DNA from 3 places in the Cupriavidus sp. FW305-3-2-15-C-LB2 genome. Region 1 is predicted to be linked to each of the others. Evidence: predicted binding sites of a transcription regulator. Region 1 holds the regulator's gene; each other region holds the start of a gene.
What was found. Region 1 encodes sigma-54, which starts transcription at its own class of promoters, with help from an activator protein. Its sites were predicted from a motif close to TGGCANGNAANCTGCTTT; they were not measured.
Positions count from the first base shown of each region.

Region 2: a site for sigma-54 is predicted at 3,766-3,783, ahead of AC3WRR_RS28720 (phenol hydroxylase subunit). Genes of this name have one in related genera too.
Region 3: a site for sigma-54 is predicted at 1,960-1,977, ahead of AC3WRR_RS19790 (circularly permuted type 2 ATP-grasp protein). Genes of this name have one in related genera too.

Region 1 is NZ_JBYSZW010000048.1:36,535-43,997, reverse strand. Features, by position in the region: gene mutY (A/G-specific adenine glycosylase) at 1-55, shown strand, start outside; gene AC3WRR_RS27630 (LON peptidase substrate-binding domain-containing protein) at 60-719, opposite strand; gene rapZ (RNase adapter RapZ) at 811-1,695, opposite strand; gene AC3WRR_RS27620 (PsiF family protein) at 1,814-2,206, opposite strand; gene hprK (HPr(Ser) kinase/phosphatase) at 2,369-3,340, opposite strand; gene ptsN (PTS IIA-like nitrogen regulatory protein PtsN) at 3,422-3,877, opposite strand; gene hpf (ribosome hibernation-promoting factor, HPF/YfiA family) at 4,334-4,684, opposite strand; gene AC3WRR_RS27600 (RNA polymerase factor sigma-54) at 4,733-6,214, opposite strand; gene lptB (LPS export ABC transporter ATP-binding protein) at 6,348-7,148, opposite strand; gene lptA (lipopolysaccharide transport periplasmic protein LptA) at 7,217-7,463, opposite strand, start outside.
Region 2 is NZ_JBYSZW010000052.1:32,199-39,661, reverse strand. Features, by position in the region: gene AC3WRR_RS28745 (NADH:ubiquinone reductase (Na(+)-transporting) subunit F) at 1-160, opposite strand, end outside; gene AC3WRR_RS28740 (phenol hydroxylase subunit P4) at 198-557, opposite strand; gene AC3WRR_RS28735 (aromatic/alkene/methane monooxygenase hydroxylase/oxygenase subunit alpha) at 590-2,110, opposite strand; gene AC3WRR_RS28730 (MmoB/DmpM family protein) at 2,146-2,427, opposite strand; gene AC3WRR_RS28725 (aromatic/alkene monooxygenase hydroxylase subunit beta) at 2,460-3,455, opposite strand; gene AC3WRR_RS28720 (phenol hydroxylase subunit) at 3,506-3,730, opposite strand; gene poxR (phenol degradation transcriptional regulator PoxR) at 4,233-5,960, opposite strand; gene AC3WRR_RS28710 (tripartite tricarboxylate transporter substrate binding protein) at 6,117-7,112, opposite strand; gene AC3WRR_RS28705 (muconate/chloromuconate family cycloisomerase) at 7,177-7,463, opposite strand, start outside.
Region 3 is NZ_JBYSZW010000027.1:29,107-36,569, reverse strand. Features, by position in the region: gene edd (phosphogluconate dehydratase) at 1-1,210, shown strand, start outside; gene AC3WRR_RS19795 (gluconokinase) at 1,361-1,867, shown strand; gene AC3WRR_RS19790 (circularly permuted type 2 ATP-grasp protein) at 2,202-3,677, shown strand; gene AC3WRR_RS19785 (alpha-E domain-containing protein) at 3,745-4,698, shown strand; gene AC3WRR_RS19780 (transglutaminase family protein) at 4,746-5,585, shown strand; gene AC3WRR_RS19775 (proteasome-type protease) at 5,701-6,522, shown strand; gene AC3WRR_RS19770 (alpha/beta fold hydrolase) at 6,544-7,350, shown strand.

The DNA.
Region 1 (7,463 bases):
GCCCGCGCCGGTGCGCAGGCTGCTGGAGGACCAGGCCCGCGGCGGGCTGTTCTGAGCGCCTAGAGCATGTGGTTCTGGCGCATGTAGCGGTGCACGATCTCGATGCGCATGCCGGCATCGGGCAACGCCATCAGCATCTGCTTGGCCTTGAGCGGCACCGGCAGCAACTCGCACAGCCGGTTGGCGACCCAGCTCGGGTCGTCCCACAGGTAGGGCTCGTCGAATGGCAGGCGGTCGGGTTGCTCGGCATGGAGCCGCGTGACAATGCGCCGCAGCGCATCCAGGCATTCGCCCAGCAGCTCCAGCTTGCAGTCGATGATGTCGGGAGGAAGCACCTCGGCGCGCGCAACCAGCAGGCCGTCGTCGCGGGTGTCATGGCTGACGATATGGAAGCGCTCGCGGCCGCGCGCACGGATCAAGAGCACGCCCAGCTGTTCCATGTTGCAGTCGACGATCTCCGCCAGGCAGCCGATCAGTTCCGGCACGGTGGGCTGGTCCGGCCGGGCCACTTCCTCGCCGCTTTCGATCAGGCAAACGCCGAAGGGAGTGTTGTCGCGCAGGCAGTTGCGCACCATGTCGACATAGCGCGCCTCGAACACGCGCAATGGCAGCCGTCCACCGGGAAACAGCACGGTGTGCAACGGGAACAGCGGCAGGTTGTCGAGCGTCCGCGGCGGATCTTCTGATGCCGTGGGACGGTAGAGGTCGGTCGAGGACATGCAGTGCCAGCTTGGGTATCGCGCAGCAATGGGCCAGCCGGCCAACGCGGCGCGCAGATGCCAATGATGCCAGTGGGCAGTCCCGCCTGCGTCAGCCCGCCGGTGCGAGCTCTCGGTGTCTCACCAGCACATTACCATGCGCCCGGAAGTAGTTGGCAAGCCTTTCCGCAATATAGACCGAGCGATGCTGGCCGCCGGTGCAGCCGATCGCCACGGTCAGGTAGCTGCGGTTGTCGGCAATGAAACTCGGCAGCCACTTTTCCACGTAGGCGCGGATATCCTCGGCCATCGCCAGCACCATTGGCTGGGCCTGCAGGAAGTCGATCACCGGCGTGTCGCGCCCCGTCAGCGGGCGCAAGGCCAGGTCGTAATAGGGGTTGGGCAGCGAGCGCACGTCGAACACCATGTCCGCATCGCTGGGCACGCCGTGCTTGAAGCCGAATGACTCGAATAGCAGCGTCAGCCGCTGGCTGTCGTCGCGGATCAGCTCCTTGATCCAGCTGCGCAGCGTATTGGTGCGCACATTGCTGGTGTCGATGCGGTGCGCGGCCTCGGCCAGCGGGCTCAGCAGCGCACGCTCCATCTCGATCGCTTCCATCAGCGCGGTGTCGTTGAAGGCGGGTTCACCGCCCGGGCCCGGCACGCCGTCGGTACGGACCGAGAGCGGGTGGCGGCGGCGCGTCTCGGAGTAGCGCTGCACCAGTGCGTCGGTGCTGGCGGTCAGGAACACCACCTCGACCTGGTGCTCAGCGGCCAGCGCGCGCACGGTGTCGGGCAACTGGTCGAGCGACTCGCGGCTGCGGATGTCAGTGGCGACGCCCAGGTGCGTATAGCCCTGGCTGTCGAGATAGCGGGTCAGTTCCGGGATGAACTGAGCCGGCAGGTTGTCCACGCAGTAGTAGCCTGCGTCTTCGAGCACGTTCAGTGCGACGGACTTGCCGGAACCGGATATGCCGGTGATGAGGATGATGCGCATAGCAACTGAAGCATAGCATCACGTGATGAAGGCGTCATGACACCACGCGCAAAAGCAAACATGGCGAACCTCGCGGTTCGCCATGTTTTTGTCGTCAGCTTGCGGCGCTGGTTGCGGCTCAGGCTGCCTTGGACAGGCATTCCTTCATGTAGGCCTTGTATTCGTCGCCCTTCTTGCCCTTGCCCGACTTGCTGCAGGAGGCCATCTTCTCCTGCTGGGTCTTGGACGCGCCCTTGGACAGGCATTCCTTCATGAACGCCTTGCGTTCGTCGCCCTTCTTGCCGGCGGCTTGCGTATTGCAGGCCTTCATCTTGTCCTGCTGGGCGTTGGCTGCGGGCTTGTCCGGGGTAGCCGGGGTGGCGGGCGTGGCAGGCATGGCCGGCGTTGCCGGTGCGGTGGCCGCCGGCTTGGCTGGCGTCGCGGGGGTTGCCGGCGTGGCGGTGGTCTGTGCAAAAGCGCTGGCGGCGATCATCGGGGTGACCAGCGCGCACATCGCGATCAATTTCTTCATGCTTGCTCTCCTGGGTGTGGAAAACTTCATGGCCGCGCGCCATTGCCGGCGTTGCAGCTTCCGTAACGGGCGCGATGCCCATTACAGCACAAAACGGAGCATGCCTGAAGAACGTTGACGTTCTGCGTCAACGCCGTTGTAAGCAAATGAAAACGCCGGCGCTCAGAGCAAGCGGCCCTGGCCGCGCGATACTGCATCGGCCTGCATCGCGGCGCGCTGCCGGTCCATGAAGTCGCGCAGCGTATCGATGCCGCGCAGGCGCAGGATGGTGTTGCGCACCGCGGCCTCGACCAGCACGGCCAGGTTGCGCCCGGCCGCCACCTGGATCTTGACCATGTGGATCGGCAGGCCCAGCACGTCGAGGTATTGCGAATCGAGCGGCAGCCGCTCGAACTCGCCGTCATTGCGACGCACCAACTGCACCACCAGCTTGATCTTCATCTTCCGGCGCACCGCGGTCTCACCGAAGATGGTCTTGATGTCGAGCAGGCCCAGACCGCGTACTTCAAGCAGGTTCTGCAGCAGCGGCGGGCAGCGGCCTTCAATGAAATCCGGCCCCAGGCGCACGAAGTCCACGGCATCATCGGCCACCAGCCCGTGGCCGCGCGAGATCAGTTCCAGGCCCAGTTCGCTCTTGCCCAGGCCCGATTCGCCCATGATCAGCACGCCCATGCCCAGGATGTCGAGGAATACCCCGTGCATGGTCACGCGCGGCGCGGAGATACGCGACAGGTACAGGCGCAGGTGGTCGATCACCGCGGCCGACGACACCGGCGTGGTGAACAGCGGCGTGGACGAGCGCGTGCAGCGCAGTTCCAGGTCGGGCGGCGGCTCCATGCCGTCGGCGATCACCAGGAAGGGCGGCTCCAGCAGGATCAGCTCGCCCATCTGGCGCTTGCGGGTCTCGTCGTCCAGCCGCTGGTAATAAGTGATCTCGGGCTTGCCGAGCACCTGGATGCGGTTGGGGTGGATCAGATTCAGGTGGCCCACCAGGTCGGCGGCGGAGGTGGCTTCGCGGGCGAACTCCACATCGAAGGCGCGATCCGCACCTTCCAGGCCGGCCACCCACGAGAGTTTGATGTCGGCTGCGTTGTCGTCGAAGATGGACTGGGAGGTGACGCCGGTGAGTTCCATGCGGTATGACTGGTGGGGCGGTTTGCGAAGCGCCTTGGCGCCTGCCCGGTCTGGTGCCGGCCCGCTTGAGGGATCAGGGGATCAGGGATGCCATGCGATCAGCAACTGATGGACGGCATCGGGCGTGGGCAGCGTGGCCAGCCCTTCACGCATGTCGCGGTCGGAAAGCAGTTGCGCGATTTCGGACAGGATTTCCAGGTGCTGCTGCGTAGCCTGTTCGGGCACCAGCAGGAAGATCAGCAGCGATACCGGCTTGCCATCGGGCGATTCGAACGGAATTGGTTCGGCCAGGCGCATGAACGCGGCCAGCGGCTGCTTCAGGCCCTTGATGCGGCCGTGCGGGATTGCCACGCCGGCGCCCAGGCCGGTGGATCCAAGCGACTCGCGCGCGAACAGGTTGTCCGTCACGATGGCGCGCGCCACACCATGGTTGTTCTCGAAGAGGAGCCCGGCCTGCTCGAACACACGCTTCTTGCTGGTGACGCTGACGTCGAGGGTGATGTTGCCGGGTGGCAGCAATTTGGCCAAACGATTCATGGGCGATGCGCAGGATTTCAGTTAGCGGGCGGACCGTTCCGCCGGGCAGTGGGCTGGCTCCGGCCTGCCGTTGGCCTGGCCGGAGGCGTCCGGCCCATTATAGAGCAGCGACTACTCCCGCATTGTGCAGCGCAACGGGGCAAGCCGGTGCAGAAAGATACATGGTGATGCAATGGTGCCTCCGCGGCGGGGAGCCGGTGCACCGGTGCGGGGCACGGCCAGGATTCCCTCTCTTTGTATGGCGCAGCATACACCTTGGCGCAGCGCTTGCGAACACCCTTGCTCATTCGGGTGAAAAGCATCGGCTCCGGCGCCACAGCCGGGCCGCGCCGCCAGTGCGGGCGCGGCATGCCGGCGGCAACCGGGAACGCGAGGGCGCAAAAAAGCCGCGCTTCTTGGCGCGGCTTGCCTGTTCAATCCTGATTCAGCAGCCCGCTGCGGGGCTGCCGGGCACGGTCATTGCTGCATTTGCGCTGCGGCCATCTGGTACTTGACCGCTTCGCGGTCGTGGCCTTGCACGCGATCCTTGTAGCGGATCACCTGACGGTCCAGCTTGTCGACGAGTGCGTCGATCGCTGCATACAGGTCTTCGTGATGCGCTTCGACAAAGATGTCCTTGCCCTTGAGATGTAGATTGATTTCCGCGTACTGACGCCGGTCCTTTTCTTTATGGTTGTCGACAGAGAGCAGCACACTAACGCCAATGACTTGATCGAAATGCCTGACGATTCGCTCCAGCTTCGTTTCCACGTACTCACGCAGAGGGGGCGTGATGTCCAGGTGGTGTCCACTGATCTTGAAGTTCATAGCGCTTCTCCTTCTGAAAGAGCCTCACCAGGCAGGCGGTGGGCTCGGCTACAAAGACTTGCGGAGATTGACTGCGGGGATCTTCAGGGCTTCGCGATACTTGGCAACGGTGCGGCGTGCGACAACGAAGCCTTGTTCGCCCAGCAGTTCGGCAATGCGACTGTCGGAAAGGGGATTCCTCGGGTCTTCGGCTCCTATCAGTTGCTTGATCAAGGCGCGGATGGCCGTTGACGAAGCCGCGCCACCGGTTTCGGTGGACACGTGGCTGCCGAAGAAGTACTTCAGTTCGAAAGTACCCATCGGCGTTGCCATATATTTATTGGTCGTCACCCGGGAGATGGTTGACTCGTGTAAACCCAGTGTATCGGCAATCTCCCGCAAAACCAAGGGGCGCATGGCGATTTCGCCGTGGCTGAAAAAGTTCTTTTGACGCTCGACAATGGCCTGCGAGACACGCAGGATTGTGTCGAACCTCTGCTGGATGTTCTTGATCAGCCAGCGCGCCTCCTGCAGCTTCTGCTGCAGCCCGGCGGTGCCGGACTCACCCTTTGCGCCACGCAGGATTTGCGCATACATGTCATTGATGCGCAGCCTCGGCATCACATCCGGATTGAGCTGCGCGATCCAGCCGCCGCCTCCCTTGCGCACGAACACGTCCGGCACCACGAAGTCCGCCTCCGGGCGGCTGTATGCATGGCCGGGGTAGGGCGCCAGCGAGCGGATCAGTTCGTGTGCGGACTTCAGCGCCGCTTCATCCACCTGCAGCGCCTTCTTCAGCCGCGTGTAGTCGCGTACTGCGAGCAACTCCAGGTGGCTGGTCACGATGTTCAGGGCCAGTTCGCGCTGCGGGTGCGTCAGGCGCCGCAACTGCAGGGCCAGGCACTCGGCGGCGTTGCGCGCGCCCACGCCGGGCGGGTCGAAGCTCTGCAGCAGCGTGAGGATGGCGTGGACCTCCTCGATCTCGAACTCGAGTTCTTCCGGCAACTCCGTGCAGATCTCCTCAAGCGATGCGCTCAGGTAGCCATCGTCGTCGAGCGATTCGATCAGGAAGATGGCCAGGCCCTTGTCGCGCGCCGAGATCTTCAGCGGCGTGAGCTGTTCCATCAGGTACTCGCGCAGCGTGGGCTCGGCTTCGCGCAGCTGCATCGGCGTTTTTTCGTCCTCGTCGCCCTGGGGGCGGCGGGCAAAGTCGTCCAGGCTCCAGTCGCTGCTGCCATAGTCGTCGCCGTTGCCGCTGTCGCCATAGCTGTCGTCGTCAGCCGCGCCGTCGGCGCGGGCCTCGCCATTGCCCTGCGGCTCTGCCGGCGCGGGCGCCGGTGCGCTCTGCAGGTTGACCGAGCCGTCGGCCGCCACGCGCAGCGGGCTTTCGATCCAGTCGTTCTCGCGTTCGAGCAGAGGGTTTTCCGTCAGTGCCTGTTCGACCTCTTGCTGCAGTTCCAGCGTGGAAAGCTGCAGCAGCCGGATCGACTGCTGCAGTTGCGGGGTCAGGGCCAGATGCTGGGAAAGGCGGAGCTGTAGCGACGGTTTCATGCGACCTATTCTATGCGCATCTTTCCGTTGTTGGAACGGAAATTGCTATCGCTTATGCGGTCTGATCGCTGCTGGCTGTGGCAGGCCCACGTGCGCCCGCGAATAGCCTGCCGCTCCATGGCAGGCCGCTGCATCACATGCGGAAGTTCTCGCCCAGGTAGACGCGCCGCACTGCGTCATTGGCGATGATTTCCTCGGGCTGGCCCGCGGCCAGCACCGTGCCTTCGCTGATGATGTAGGCGTGGTCGCAGATGCCGAGCGTCTCGCGCACGTTGTGGTCGGTGATCAGCACGCCGATATTGCGTGCCTTGAGGAAGCTGACGATGCGCTGGATCTCGCCCACGGCGATCGGGTCCACGCCGGCGAAGGGTTCGTCCAGCAGGATGAAGCGCGGCGACGACGCCAGCGCGCGCGCGATTTCCACGCGGCGGCGCTCGCCGCCCGACAGCGACAGCGCCGGGTTGTTGCGCAGGTGCGCGATCTGCAGGTCGTCGAGCAGCGAATCCAGGCGGCGCTCGATCTCGGCCTTGGGCAGCGGCTTGCCGTTGCTCACCTGCAGCTCCAGCACCGCGCGGATGTTCTCTTCGACGTTGAGCTTGCGGAATACCGAGGCTTCCTGCGGCAGGTACGACAGCCCCATGCGCGCGCGCTCGTGGATCGGCAGGCCGCTGATGTGGTCGCCGTCGAGCACGATATCGCCTTCGTCCAGCGCCACCAGGCCCACGATCATGTAGAAGGAGGTGGTCTTGCCCGCGCCGTTGGGCCCGAGCAGGCCGACCACCTCGCCGCTCTTCACGTCGAGCGAGACGTCCTTGACCACCGTGCGCGAGCCATAGCGTTTCTTCAGGTGGCGCACGACCAGCGTGCTGCCGCCGGCAAGGACGGTGGAGGCTTCGACGGAAGGCTTGTCGGCGATGGTTGCGGTATCGGTCATTGGCACAGTCTGGCGTTCAGGCGTTTCTGGCGCCGGCCGCATGCGATGCACGCAGCCGGCGCCAGGCGTCAGGGTTTGTTGGCAGGCGCGGGCGCCGGCTTCAGGTCCAGCGGCGAGCCGCCGCTGCCCGTGGCGCCGGCCTTCTGGTCCTGGCGCGGCGACAGCACCGCGCGCACGCGGCCGGACGGATTGGCGGCCGCGGCATCGCCGCTACCGCCGCCGGCAGCCGTGTAGAACTCCTTGCGGCTGTCGTAGGTCAGCACCGCGCCGCGGATCTCGTCGACCTGCTTGGCGCCCTGCAGGCGCGCCATGCGG
Region 2 (7,463 bases), on a different contig from region 1:
CGACCTCGCCGTCCACCACCTGCACCTTGCAGGTGGCGCACAGCCCGTGGCAGCAGGCATGGGGCAGCCACACGCCGTTGCGCAGGCAGGCGTCCAGCACGGTCTGCCCGGGAGCGATGGGGATGGTCTGCCCGATCGGTTCAATGGTCAGCGAATACATCTTGGTCTCCTTCCGGTGGTGCGTTCGACCATGCGCCTCAGCTGCGGCTGCCGCCGATGCCGTCCAGCCCCGGCGTGCGGAAGCGGATCACGTCCTTGTGGCCCAGGCCGTTCTCTTCCAGCGAGCGGTCCAGGTCGGGCTGCCAGGGCTGGCCGCCGCGCAGCCACTGCACCTGGCCCCAGTCGATGCGGGCAAAGTCGGGGTGGTAGCCGTAGACGCCGGGCAGCACCTTGTCGACCACGTCGCGCAGCGGCATCGACGGCGGGAACGGGAAGCAATGCGGCGCGCAGAACAGCAGGTGGCCGTCCCAGCCGATATAGAGCAGCCGGTTGCCGTGGAACACGGCCTCGCGGTCGGCCGCCTCGAAGGCGTAGTCGCCGATGGATACGACGGGCATGGTTGTCTCCTTGTCTTGTGATGGGGGCCGCTTCAGGCGGCGTCCGCGGCAGGCCCGATGCCCTTCCACGCGTTCCAGTTGCGCTGGTCCTGCGAGCCCTCGAAGTCCAGGTTGTCAGCGCCCGGGTTCAGCCGGTACCACTTGAGCACGTCCTCCAGCGTGGCGCCGCCGCAGTTGCCCTGGTAGATCTGGTGCACCGGCAGCCAGGCCTGCGCGTACTTGGCGGGCTCGTCGTCGAAGATGTCCTTGCAGCCGTCCGAGCAGAAATGGAACTTCATGCCGTGGTAGCTGCTTTCGCGGTAGCAGGTCTGGGTCGGGTCGTCCGGCTCCGAGAACACCATCGGGATCTGGCAGGTCTGGCACAGCATCGGCAGCGTGGTGTTGTAGAAGCGGTCGCCGGCCTGCTGGCGCTCCTGCCAGTGGTCCAGGCGCGGCTTGTAGTAGTGCTCGAAGGTCTGGGGGTACTTCTCGGCCAGCCATGCCATCTCGTCGGCCTTGGGCACCCAGGTGTGGAAGCCGGCGGCGCCCGCGTAGTTGTAGAAGGTGGCCCAGGCCTCGTGCGTGATGCGGTCCTTGGTCCTGGTGGCCACTTCGTGGTACTTGGGCATGCGCAGGCCGTAGCGCTCCAGGTCCTTGAACAGGGCCCCGCCCGCCTGCTCGAAGTACATCTCCCAGGCCTCGGCCCACGACATCACGCGCTTGGGCAGCATGTAGTCCATCATCATGCCGACCAGCGTGAGCAGTCGGAAGCCGCGCCAGAACCACTTGTCCAGCCACTTCTGCAGGATCGGGATATTGCCGGGGTCCTGCTCGCACAGGAACTTGACCACTTCCAGGCCCAGCGTCATGTGGCGCGACTCGTCGGACTGCGCGGAGAAGCCGAAGGTCACCGTGGCCATGTCGCCGTTGTAGGCGGCGCCGGACATGAACGGCATGAACAGCAGGTTGGTCAGCACATACTCGAACGAGAACGAGATCGCGGTGATGAACTCGAACGGGCCCGCGCTCATCGCGTCCTCGAAGTAGGACTTGGGCACCGACAGGTACCAGACCCGGTCGTGCATATGGCGCCATTCGCCAAAGCCGTGGAAGTACTTGTTGTAGACCGACAGCGTGTGCAGCTGGGTCTGGGCGTGGCGCAGCTCGTCGACCGACTGCATCTGCGCCGCCACGCGCGCGCCGGCGCCGCGGAAATGGCGGCCCAGGTGCGCGTAGCCGCGGTGGGCGGCGTATTCCAGCGGCGTCACGCCGGTCAGGAACAACCGCAGCGCGTTCAGGTAGCGCGGGTCGGATACGTTCAGGTGGCCGTTGTTCTGCACGAACGAGTCGATGATCGCGTACAGCTTGCGCTCCTTCTCCGACTGGTATTTCCAGTAGGCATCCATGGTCATGCGGAACGGGTCTTCCCATTTGTCCCAGTCGTGGATGCGGATGCCCTCGTACTTGTCGAACGGGAAGACCTTGTCCATCGGCTCGTAGGTCGTTTCCCAGGCCAGGTCCCGCGTCATCGAGGCGTACTTCTCGCGCAGGTTGAGCTTCTTGCGTGCGTCCATGATGTCTCCGTGATGTTCTGTGTGCCGCTGCCCGGTCAGGCGTTCCAGCGCAGCGTGAAGGCGTCTTCGTCTTCGTCGATGTTTCCGCACAGCGAGATCAGGTTCAGGTGGATCTCCTGCAGGTCCCAGTCGCGGCCGAGCTTGCCGGCCACCAGTTCGCGCACGATGGTCAGGTGGCCGGGGGCGTCGATCTTGACCATGGCGGGAAACTGCGACACCACCGCATGCGGGTTGGCCTCGGTGATGGCGTCGATGATGGGTCGGGTGTCGTCGTTGTTCTGCAGGGCGATATAGACGTTGGCAGCGGTGGCTGACATGGCGTGTCTCCGTGGGGTACGTCGTGGGCGGATCAGGCAGCCAGGCCGAGCCTGCCCAGGCGGACTTCGAACTGCTCGCGGCACAGCGCCACCATCTGCGCGCCGTCTTCGCCGGTGAGCGCATCGGCCACCGGCACCAGCGCCTGCGCCACCTCGGCGCAGGCGGCGCGCGCCCAGCCCGACAGCAGCGCGCGGTTGGCGTCGGACTCGGCCGCTGCGGCCTGGATCACGGCATCGACCCAGCGTGCGTGCTCGTCGCGCCAGTCGTTCATGAATTCGGTCAGCACCGCCAGCCCGGTGCCGCAGGCGCGCGCGATCACCGCGTCGGCATGCTGGTAGACCAGCGGGTAGAGCAGTCCGTCGAGCACCAGGTTCTGTGCGACGAAGGTCTCGAACCAGTCCCCGGTGACAAAGGTGTGCTCGACAAAGCGGCGCAGCGGCTGCCACGCGGCGCTCTCCAGCCAGGCCACCCTGGCCCGCTCCAGCGCCACGCCGGTATTGCCGTCCAGCAGCATGCCGATGCGCGACAGGTATTGGGCGATACCCAGGCGGTCCATCGCGCAATAGGTGCAGGCCTGCGTGATGGCCGTGCCCCAGCCATAGTCGGCGCAGTAGAAGTTGTTCATGTTGGCGCCCCACTCCACATGGCGCAGCGGCAGCAGGCCAACGGCCAGGCGTTCCTGCCATTCGGCCGGCAGCGCCTGCAGCAGCCCGCGCTTCTCGACGAAAGCAAAGCTCTTTTCGGTTGCATCCTGCTGGCGCCCACGCGCGGTCACGTAGGCGCCGTAGTAGAACTGGCGCGGGTCCTTCAGCGCGTACCAGTCCTGCATCACGATCGCCGTGCGGCGCTTGTCATACAGCTCGAAGCCTGGGTCCCAGGTGGGGCGGTAGTGGAAGTTCACCTCAGACTGCACGTCGTAGGTCGCCTCCTGGTAGCGCGACGCCGGCTTGTCGCCGAAGCGGCGCGCGACATGGCCGTAGGTCTGGCGCAGCGGCTGGATCTGCTGGGTCTTGATATCGACTTGCATCGCTTGGTCTCCTGTATCCCTTCTCTCTTTGTGATGCGGTGGCTGCGGCGTCAGTCGTCGGCTTGCGGCTGCGGCGCGGTTTCCAGCGGGGGCAGGAAGCGCACGCGGTTGACGCAGCAGAAGGCTTCGAACATCGGTTCCGGCATGATCAGTTCGACGTTGAGCTCCGGGTCGGCCACGCTGAAGGCGAACTGCACAAACCCTTCGGGGGTGCGGCCCTCGACCCGCACATAGCGCGGCGTGGCTTCGAACAGGGGAACCGACGGGGTGTTCATGGCGCGCTCCGTTGCGTTGGCTGGACGCAGGCCTTACTGCGAAGACCGTGCCAGCAAGCGCGCAGCGTTGTGGGACAAGGGTTACGGGGAATTGGCGATGGCGAGCGTGCGCGTTAACCCGGAAAGGTCCGCGCGAAACGCATCGATGAATTGATGAAGCTGCGCACAGGTCTTGATCAAATGATCAAAAGCCGCGCCGGGCGGGCGTTTGCGGGCAGCGAGCAGATGCGGATGGGATTGCCCTGCGGCGCAGCAGCGTGCGTGGGCAACCTGGGTGAGAAGACTTGATCTGGCAGGGAAAAATCGCTGGCGCGGTGCAGCATCGGGCAACTTCGGGCCGATGCGCGGCCCGGAGGGGCTGCATCAAATGATCAAGTGGGGAAGAAGCTGGAACTCGAGGCGCGTGGAAGACGCGATCGATGTTGATGACCACCGGCGCGCTCCCTCTCCCGCAAGCGGGAGAGGGGAGCAAACCCTCGGCACTTGAGGCGAGGAAACGGCGTCAGTTACCGTTGCCGTGCCCGTTACCGGCACGCGTACCGCGCATCTTCCACCGATACGCCAGCTGCGGCCGCGTAATGCCGAGCAACCGCGCCGCCTGGCTCATGTTGCCGTCGGCGCGCTGCATGGCCGCCTCCATCAGCACGGTCTCGACGTCGCCCAGCGCCAGCTGCTGCTCTGACATCTGGTCCAGCAGCGCATGGACCGCGGCTTCGCGCAGGTCTGGCAAGGTGCCGCCCGCGCCCAGCCGCGGCGCGGTATCCACCACCGGTGCCACGGTGCCCGGCAGGAACAGGTGGTCGGCGGTGATCTGGCCGCCCTGGCTGGCCAGGATCACGCCGCGCTCGATCACGTTCTCCAGTTCGCGCACATTGCCGGGCCAGTCATAGTGGCGCAGCTCGGCCAGCGCGCGGTCGGTGATGCCGACGATGCGCTTGCCGTGGCGCGCGCCGTAGCGGGCCACGAAGCGCTCGGCCAGCGGCCGGATGTCGTCCAGGCGCTCGCGCAGCGGCGGGATCGTGACCGGGTAGACGTTGAGGCGGTAGTACAGGTCCTTGCGGAAGGTGCCCTGCTTCACGGCTTCGGCCAGGTCGACATTGGTGGCGGCCACCAGCCGCACATCCACCTTGCGCGTGCCGGTGCCGCCCACGCGCTCGACCTCGCCTTCCTGCAGCACGCGCAGCAGCTTGGACTGGGCCGAGGCCGACAGCTCGCCCAGTTCGTCCAGGAACAGCGTGCCGCCATGCGCACGCTCGAAGCGCCCGGGGCGCGACTGGCTGGCGCCGGTGAAGGCGCCCTTTTCCACGCCGAACAGCTCGGACTCGATCAGCTCATCGGGAATCGCCGCGCAGTTCACGGCAATGAAGGGCTTGTCGGCGCGCCCGCTCACGCTGTGCAGCGCCTGCGCGAACCGCTCCTTGCCCACGCCGGTCTCGCCCAGCAGCAGCACCGTCACGTTGCTGGCCGCGGCCCGCTGCAGCAGGCCCCAGGCGGCACGGAAGCCGGGCGAGGTGCCGACCAGGTCGGCCGGCGTGGCCGGGGTGCCCTGCAGCGCGCGCAGGTGCTCTACCTCGCTCTGCAAGGCGATGATGGTTTCGATCACGGGATCGGGCTGGTACAGCGCCAGCGCCTGCGCGCCGTCTTCCCAGGCTTCCACCGGCTTGCCGATGATGCGGCAGTGCGGATGGCCGCAGGCGATGCACTCGACCTCGCGGTACAGGATGGTGCGCCCCATCAGCGCCGAGGTGTAGCCGGTGGCGTAGCCGATCTGCATCCAGCAGGCAGGCTCGTCGACGATGCCGAACAGCTGGCGGTGGACGTCGCCCTCGAAGGAGTCTTCCCACAGGAATTCGCCATCGTAGATGCCGGCGGCGATGTCGATGTCGACCTTGACCGGCGTGACCCGCACCACCCCCTCGATGGTATGCAGGCAGGGCCCGATCTCCAGCTGGCCGAAGTCGCTGTGGCCGGCGCGCAGCTTGCGCGCGACCTCCGCATCGCGCATGCCCGAATGGAAGCCCATGCGCATGAACAGGCCGCGCGCGCGCTCCATGCCCAGGGTGTCCACCAGTTCCTTGCGCAGCGCGCCCAGGGCGGCGGTATGGATCAGGATCATGCGCTGCTCGTCCAGCCAGATCGCACCCTCCTCCATGGCGAAGCGCAGGCGGCGGGCGAGATCGGCCAGGCCATCGCGCATGGTGGCCGAGAACTTGTCGGTTGAACTGCTCATTGTCTCCCCTCAGTGCCGGCGGGTGATCCGCTCGAGTGTGCCTTTCGGCTGGCATCTTACGCACATTATGTGCCAGGGAGACGGGGGCAGGGTAATGACATTCCCCCGGAGCATTTCCGGGGGCGTCTCCCTATGAACCGCGTTGGTCCGGGCCGCTCAATCCGCCCGGATACCCCGCTGGCGGATCAGCACACCCCACTTGTCGGTTTCCTTCGCCAGGTGCTCGCGCAGCACCGCCGGCGAACTGCCGATCGGCTCGGCGCCGATCAGCGCCAGCCGCTTCTGCACCGCAGGCTTGCGCAGCGCCTCGAGCATGGCGCGGTTGAGCGTGTCGATGACCGGCTGCGGCGTCTTCGCCGGCACAAAGGCGGCGAACCACGGCGACAGCTCATAGCCCGGCAGGCCGGCCTCCGCCACCGTCGGCACGTTGGGCAGCGCGCTGGAGCGCTTGCTGGTGGTGACCGCGATCGCCGTCAGCTTGCCCGATTCGATATGCGGCCTGGCCGAGGTGATGCTGTCGAACATGTAGTCGACCTGGCCGCCCAGCAGGTCCGTCATGGCCGGGCCGCTGCCCTTGTAGGGGATATGCAGCATGTCGACGCCGGCCATCGAGGTGAACAGCTCGCCTGCCAGGTGGATCGAGGTGCCATTGCCCGCGGAGGCATAGGTGTACTTGCCCGGCGCCGCCTTGGCGTGCGCCACCACGTCCTTGACGGTGCTTTCCTGGCGCCGCGCCTTGCTGGCCACCAGCACGTTGGGCACCACCGCCAGCAGCGACACCGGCGCGAAGTCCTTGACCGGGTCGTAGCTCAGCCGGCCGTACAGCGCCGGGTTCACGGCCATGCCGTTGGCAACGATGATCATCGTGTAGCCGTCGGCGGGCGCGCGCGCCACCAGTTCGGCGCCGATATTGCCGCCGGCGCCCGGCCGGTTCTCGACCACGATGGCCTGGCCCAGCGTGCGCGACATGTCTTCGCCCAGCGTGCGCGCGATATTGTCCATGGCACCGCCCGCGGGGAACGGCACGATCCAGCGGATCGGATGGTCGGGATAGGCCGCGTGCGCGGCCGGCGCTGCGAACGACAGGCCGGCAGCCAGTGCCAGCGCCCCTGCGCGGCTGGTGCTTGCCAGCCGCTGGAATAACGTCTTCATTGGTCTCCTCACTTGATGCGTGCAGGCACCGGTGTGCCATGCGGGGGGTGCGCTGCCTGCCAGTTCAGCCGCGCCGGTAGTGCGCCAGCTTGTCTTCGTCCAGCGCCAGCCCCAGGCCGGGGCCTTCAGGCAGGTGCAGGCTGAAGTCGCGGTACTCGGGGCGCTGCTGCACGATATCGTCCTTGAGCAGCAGCGGTCCGAACAGCTCGGTGCCCCAGGCCAGCTGCGGCAGCGTGCAGAAGCCATGCGCCGCGGCGATGGTGCCGACGCTGCCCTCCAGCATGGTGCCGCCGTACAGCGCGATGCCGGCGGCGTCGCCCACCGCGGCGGTGCGCAGCATGCCGAAGATGC
Region 3 (7,463 bases), on a different contig from region 1:
CACCGCCAACAGCAACCAGTTCCTGATGGAAATCATGGGCCTGCACCTGCCGGGCGCGGCCTTCGTGCACCCGGACAGCGGCCTGCGCGATGCGCTGACCGCGGCGGCCGCGCAACGCGCGATCGCCCTGCGCGCGCGCGGCGACGAATACCTGCCGCTGGCGCGCATCGTCGACGAGCGCGCCATTGCCAACGCCATGGTCGGCCTGCTGGCGACCGGCGGCTCCACCAACCACACCATCCACCTGGTGGCGATGGCGCGCGCCGCGGGCATCGTCATCGACTGGAACGATTTCGACCTGCTGTCGCGCATCACGCCGCTGCTGGCGCGCGTCTACCCGAATGGCTCGGCCGATGTGAACCACTTCCATGCCGCGGGCGGCGCCGGTTTCGTCATCCGCGAACTGCTGCAGGCCGGCCTGCTGCATGAGGACGTGCAGACCGTGGCCGGCCCCGGGCTGGCCCGCTATGCGCAGGAGCCGGTGATGGCCGACGGCGTGCTGCGCTGGCGCGACGGCGCGGCGCACAGCGGCGACGCGCAGGTGCTGGCGACGGTCGCGGAGCCTTTCTCGGCCGAGGGCGGGTTGCGGCTGATGCAGGGCAACCTGGGCCGCGGCGTGATCAAGGTCTCGGCGGTGGCGCCGGAGCACCGCGTGGTCGAAGCCCCGGTGCGGGTGTTCGATGCGCAGGAGGCGCTGCAGGCGGCCTTCGATGCGGGCGAGCTGACCGGCGACCTGGTCGCGGTGGTGCGTTTCCAGGGGCCGAACGCCAACGGCATGCCCGAGCTGCACCGCCTGACCCCGGTGCTGGGCGCGCTGCAGGACGCCGGCCACAAGGTGGCGCTGGTGACCGACGGCCGCATGTCCGGCGCGTCGGGCAAGGTGCCGGCGGTGATCCACGTTGGCCCCGAGGCGCTGGCCGGCGGCGCGCTCGCGCGCGTGCGCGACGGCGACCGCATCCGTGTCGATGCCGTTGCCGGCACGCTGCAGTGGCTGGGCGACGAACGTGAATTCGCGGCGCGCGAGCTGGCCGCGGCGCCGGACGACGATTTCGCGCAATTCAGCCTGGGGCGCGGCCTGTTCGGCCTGTTCCGGCGCCACGCGCGCATCGCGGAAGAGGGCGGCAGCGCACTTGACCTGTCCGAGGCGGATGTTGGGGCCGGCGCAGGCGGGCGCCAACGTACCGCAGCGGCGCAAACCGTCGCACAATAGCCAGGCCTGAGGCCGATTTTCCCCTGAAGTTCCCTGCGGGGCGGCAGCGCCCCCCGGACGTCTTTGCGCCGCCGCAAGGACGTCCAGCTGGACCGACAAGGACAGACAAGGATGGCGACACCATCCGATACCAAGACCGACGGAGCAGACATGATCTATATCCTGATGGGCGTTTCCGGCAGCGGCAAGACCACGGTCGGCCAGTTGCTGGCGCAGCGACTGGGCTGCGGCTTCCATGACGCCGATGCATTCCACAGCGACGCCAACAAGGCCAAGATGCACGCTGGCGTCCCGCTGACCGACGAAGACCGCTGGCCATGGCTGGCGGCCATGCGCGCCGCCATCGACGCGGCCCGGGCCGAAGGCCGCACCCATGTGTTCACCTGCTCGGCACTGCGCCAGGCCTACCGCGACCGGCTGACCCCGCCCGACGGCGGCGTGACCTTCGTCTTCATGAAGGGCGATGCATCGCTGATCGGCACGCGCCTGTCCGCGCGCACGGAACACTTCTTCAACCCCGACCTGCTGCAAAGCCAGTTCGATACGCTGGAAGAGCCCAGCGACGCGCTGGTGCTCGACATCCGCCAGTCGCCCGAGGCGCTGGTCGCCACCATCCTGCAGGCCACGGTGCCGCAGGGCGCCGGCGCGGCGCGCTGACCTGCTGACCTCGCCGACCGTTCCGGCCGGCCCCGTTCCCGTGCAGCCCGCAAGCGGCCGCCAGCCTGGCTGGCGGCCGTTTTTGCGTGCGCTGGCAGACATCTTGCTAGTTCACTTTCCGTGCCGGCCGGCACCCGCCAGCTTGCGGGTTTCGCCGGTACGGGTATGCTGAAAGGGCCAGTGACTCGACAGTATCGCCGTGAGCGTCCCGAACGGGCAGGCGCGGCGGGCTGGGGACGGGAAAGCCAGGGCAAAACCAGGGCAGCCGGTAGCGACCACGAAGTCGCAGTGAAGCGGTAGCACCGGAAGCCCGCGACATGGAGGAACGGCCATCATGGCGGGGCGGTATTTCGACGAGATGCTGGACTGGCGCACGGACGGGGCGCAATGGGTTATCCAGGCGGGGCAGGCGTTGCCTGAAGGCGCGGTGCGCCCGCATTACCGGCATTTCGCTGACTGGCTGGCGCGGCAGTCTGAAGGCACGATGGGCAACAAGCGCGCCGAGGCCGACCTGATCTTCCGGCGCGTGGGCATTACCTTTGCCGTCTACGGCGACAAGGATGAAGCCAACAGCGGCACCGAACGCACCATTCCGTTCGACGTGATCCCGCGCATATTCCCGGCGAACGAATGGGCGCTGCTGGAAAAAGGGCTGCGCCAGCGCGTGGCCGCGCTCAACCGCTTTGTCCACGATATCTACCACGGCCAGGACATCATCCGCGCCGGCGTGATCCCGCCCGACCAGATCTACAACAACGCCCAGTACCGGCCCGAGATGCTCGGCGTCAACGTGCCGCACGACATCTATGCGCACGTGGCCGGCATCGACGTGGTGCGCGCCGGCGAGGGCGAGTTCTACGTGCTGGAAGACAACCTGCGCGTGCCCTCGGGCGTGTCGTACATGCTGGAAAACCGCAAGATGATGATGCGGTTGTTCCCGGACCTGTTCGCGCGCAACCGCGTGGCGCCGGTGGCCCACTATCCTGACCTGTTGCTCGACATGCTGCGCGGGGTGTCGCCGCAGGCCATTGCCGATCCCACCGTGGTGGTGCTGACGCCGGGCATGTACAACTCGGCCTACTTCGAGCATGCCTTCCTGGCGCAGCAGATGGGCGTGGAACTGGTCGAAGGCAGCGATCTCTTCGTCGAGGACGACCACCTGTTCATGCGCACCACGCAGGGCCCGCAGCGCGTCGACGTGATCTACCGCCGCGTCGACGACGACTTCCTCGACCCGCTGGTGTTCCGCCACGATTCCTCGCTGGGCGCGGCCGGCTTGCTGTCGGTCTACCGCGCCGGCAACGTGACCATCTGCAACGCCATCGGCACGGGCGTGGCCGACGACAAGTCGATCTATCCGTACGTGCCCGACATGATCCGCTTCTACCTGGGCGAAGAGGCCATCCTCAGCAACGTGCCGACCTATATGTGCCGGCGCCCGGACGACCTGCAGTACGTGCTGGACCATATGGAAGAACTGGTGGTCAAGGAGACCCACGGCGCCGGCGGCTACGGCATGCTGGTCGGCCCGGCCGCCACGCGGGCCGAGATCGATGCCTTCCGCGAAGTGGTGAAGGCGCGCCCGGAGCAGTACATCGCGCAGCCGACGCTGGCGCTGTCGACCTGCCCGACCTATGTGGAGTCGGGCATCGCGCCGCGCCATATCGACCTGCGCCCGTTCGTGCTGTCGGGCAAGGAGGTGCGCATGGTGCCTGGCGGGCTGACCCGCGTGGCGCTGCGCGAGGGCTCGCTGGTGGTGAATTCCTCGCAAGGGGGCGGCACCAAGGACACCTGGGTGCTGGAACGATGAACGCGAACCACATGATGACCGCCGCAACGACCGCCATGGCGACCGCCGCCACGCCAGGAGAGCCCACATGCTGAGCCGCACCGCCGACCACCTGTTCTGGATGGCCCGCTACACCGAGCGCGCGGAGAACACCGCGCGCATGCTCGACGTCAACTACCAGACCTCGCTCCTGCCGCAATCGGCCGAGGTGGCCGAGCAGGGCTGGTGGGCCATGCTCGATATCTCGGAGCTGACCGATGTCTTCGACCACAAGTACGGACTGCTGTCGCGCGACGATGTGATCGACTTCATGGTGCGCGACATGACCAACGCCTCGTCCATCATGAGCTGCCTGCGCGCGGCGCGCGAGAATGCGCGCGCGGTGCGCGGCTCGCTGACCACCGAGGTCTGGGAGACCGTCAACACGACCTGGCTGGAGGTGCAGCGCCTGATCGCCGACGGCGTGCTGAAGGAGGACCCGTCGGCGTTCTTCGAATGGGTCAAGTTCCGCTCGCACCTGGCGCGCGGGGTCCAGTTCGGCACCATGCTCAAGGACGATGCCTTCCACTTCATGCGGCTGGGCACGTTCCTGGAGCGCGCCGACAACACCGCGCGGATCCTCGACGTCAAGTTCCAGGCATCGGGCAGCGACGAGAGCGATGCCAACCGCGACCAGAACGATTTCTATCACTGGGCCGCGGTGCTGCGCTCGGTCTCGGGCTTCGAGGTCTACCGCAAGGTCTATCGCGCGGTCATTACGCCGCAGCGCGTGGCCGAGCTGCTGATCCTGCGGCCCGACATGCCGCGCTCGCTGGTGTCGAGCATGGACGAGGTGGTGGCCATCCTGCATACGGTGCGCAACCAGCAATCGGCGGAAACCGAGCGCCAGGCTGGTAAACTCCACGCCGACCTGAAGTACGCGCGCATCGACGATATTTTCGCGGTCGGCCTGCACGCGTACCTGACCAGCTTCCTGGAGCGCATCGGCGATCTCGGCAATGGCATCAGCCGGGACTTCCTCGTGCCGCTGCTGGCTGCCTGAAATGGGCCGCCGGCAGCCTCCATGTGCCGCCGCCGCGCCCTGATACCGTGAAATACAAGATCCACCACCATACTGTTTACCGCTACGCCGAGCCGGTGCGCCGCAGCGTGCACGAAGTGCGGCTCGAGCCGCGTTCGGGCCCGCTGCAGACGGTGCACCGCTGGCAACTGGTCGCGCCTGGCAATCCGTCGGCGGCGCGCGACGGATTCGGCAATATCGTGCACAACTTCACGGTGGCCGGACCGACCGGCACCATCTCGATCGAAGCCAGCGGCGAGGTGGAAGTGCTGCCGCCGCATGGCGACCTCGACCGGGACGGCCACCATGCGTTCTGCGACGCTCCGCCCCCCGGCGAGTCCCGGGTGTCGCCGCTGTACTTCCTCGGCAGCACGCCACTGACCTCGGCTCCGCCGGAGATGCAGGCGTTTGCCGCGCCGTTCCTGGCGGCCGGGCACGAGATTCCGGCGCTGCTGGCGTTGGCCCAGGGGATTGCGGAGCGGGTGCGCTACAAGCCCAACACCACTGACGTCGGCACCTCGGCGGCCGAGGCCTTCAGCCTGGGCAGCGGCGTGTGCCAGGACCAGGCGCAGGTGATGGTGGCGGCGTGCCGGGCGCTCGGTATCCCGGCACGCTATGTGAGCGGATACTTCTACGATCCGGCCGCGATCGAGATGGCCAGCCATGCCTGGGCCGACGTATGCCTGGACCCGGCGCGCGAGGTGTGGTGCAGCGTCGACATCACCCACGGCTGCCTGACCGACGAGCGTCATATACGCCTCGCGGTGGGGCGCGATTATGCGTCGGCTGCACCAGTCAGGGGCATCCTGGAAGGGGGGTCCGGCGAGACGCTTGAAGTTGATGTGAGCATCACGCCGCTTTTTACCTGATTAGGTGCCTGATTCCAGACAGGGCGCGGTGCCGCAATACGGGCGCTAGAATCCCGGGTATGCAGGCCATCGGCTGGCCACTTCCGGCCGCCGCAAAGCACACCAAAACAAGACCATGACTTACTGTGTAGCCATGCGGCTGGATGCCGGCCTGGTATTCCTGTCCGATTCCCGCACCAATGCGGGGGTAGATGCCATCTCCACGTCGCGCAAGATGACGGTGTTCGAAGAGCCCGGCGACCGCGTGATGGTGCTGATGACCGCCGGCAACCTGGCGATCAGCCAGTCGGTGCGCCAGATCCTGGCCGAGAACCATGACGAGAAGCGCTCGCTGTGGACCGCGCGCGACATGTTCGAGGCCGCTTCCATCGTCGGCGAGGCGGTGCGCCAGGTGCACAAGCGCGATGCGCATGCGCTGCGCGATGCCGGCATCGAATTCAATGTCAGCCTGATCTTCGGCGGCCAGGTGCGCGGTGAACGCGTGCGGCTGTTCAACATCTACGCGGCCGGCAATTTTGTCGAGGCCACGCCCGAGAACTGCTACTTCCAGATCGGCGAGGCCAAGTACGGCAAGCCCATCATCGACCGCGTGGTGCACCCGTCGCTGCCGCTGGCCGAGGGGGCCAAATGCGCGCTGATCTCGATGGATTCGACGCTCAAGTCGAATATCTCGGTCGGCCTGCCGCTGGACCTGCTGGTCTATGAGGCCGATACGCTGTGCGTGACGCGCTTCGTCAACATCGACGAGCGCAACGCCTACTTCCGCATGATCCGCGACACCTGGGGGCAGCGCCTGCGCCAGGTCTTCGGCGAGATCCACAATCCCGAGTGGGATCCCGGCGCGCCCGCGGAATTCTCGCTGGCGCGTCCCGGCGAGGCCGACCGCTGGGGCCAGCCGGTGCGCGCCAAGCGCAATCCGTCGCGTACCCAGGACTGAGGCCGGGCGAGGAAACAAGCGATGCGCGAGATCATTCATTTTTCCCATGCCAACGGCTTCCCGGTGACCACCTACCGCAAGCTGTTCGGCGAACTGGACGGCGACTTCGAATTCCGCGCCGTGGACCGCTACGGGCACAAGCCTGAATTCCCGGTGACGCGCGGCTGGCCGCACCTGGTGGAGGAGCTGCTCGGCGAGATCGACCGCCAGTACCACGAGCCGGTGTGGCTGGTGGGCCATTCGCTGGGCGGCTTCCTGTCGCTGATGGCGGCGCTGCGGCGCCCGGAGCGCGTGCGCGGCGTGGTGATGCTGGATTCGCCGATCATTGCCGGCTGGCGCGCGTCGCTGCTGAAGACCGCCCAGATGTTCGGCATGGACGAAAAGCCCGGCCCGGCGGCGGTGACCAAAAACCGGCGCACCCACTGGCCGGACGCCGAGGCGGTCTGGGAACACTTCCGCGCCAAGCCCAACTTCGCGGTGTGGGACCAAGAGGTGCTGCGCGACTACGCCATCCACGGCACCGAGCCGACCGGCAAGGACAACGAGCGGCGGCTGCGCTTTGACCGCGAGGTCGAATACTGGATCTACCGCACGCTGCCGACCAGCCTGGGGCGCAAGGTGGCGCGCGGCGCGCCGGTGCCGGTCGGCTTTGTCGCCGGCACGCGTTCGCGCGAGGTGCGCCAGTGTGGGCTGGGTGCCACCCGCAAGCTGGTCGGCCCGAATCTGCGCTTTATCGAGGGCGGCCACCTGTACCCGATGGAGCGGCCGCAGGAGACGGCGCAGCTGGTGCGCGACCTGATCGGCGCGATGCGCCGCGAGGGGCGCTGAGGCGGGGTGCGGCGCATGCGCCGCAACGCACCGGGAAAGCCTGTTGCAGCCCCGCCGAGGAGGGGTGCTGTCACAATTTCCGGGTCGGCGGGAATCGGGCTCTCATGTATAAT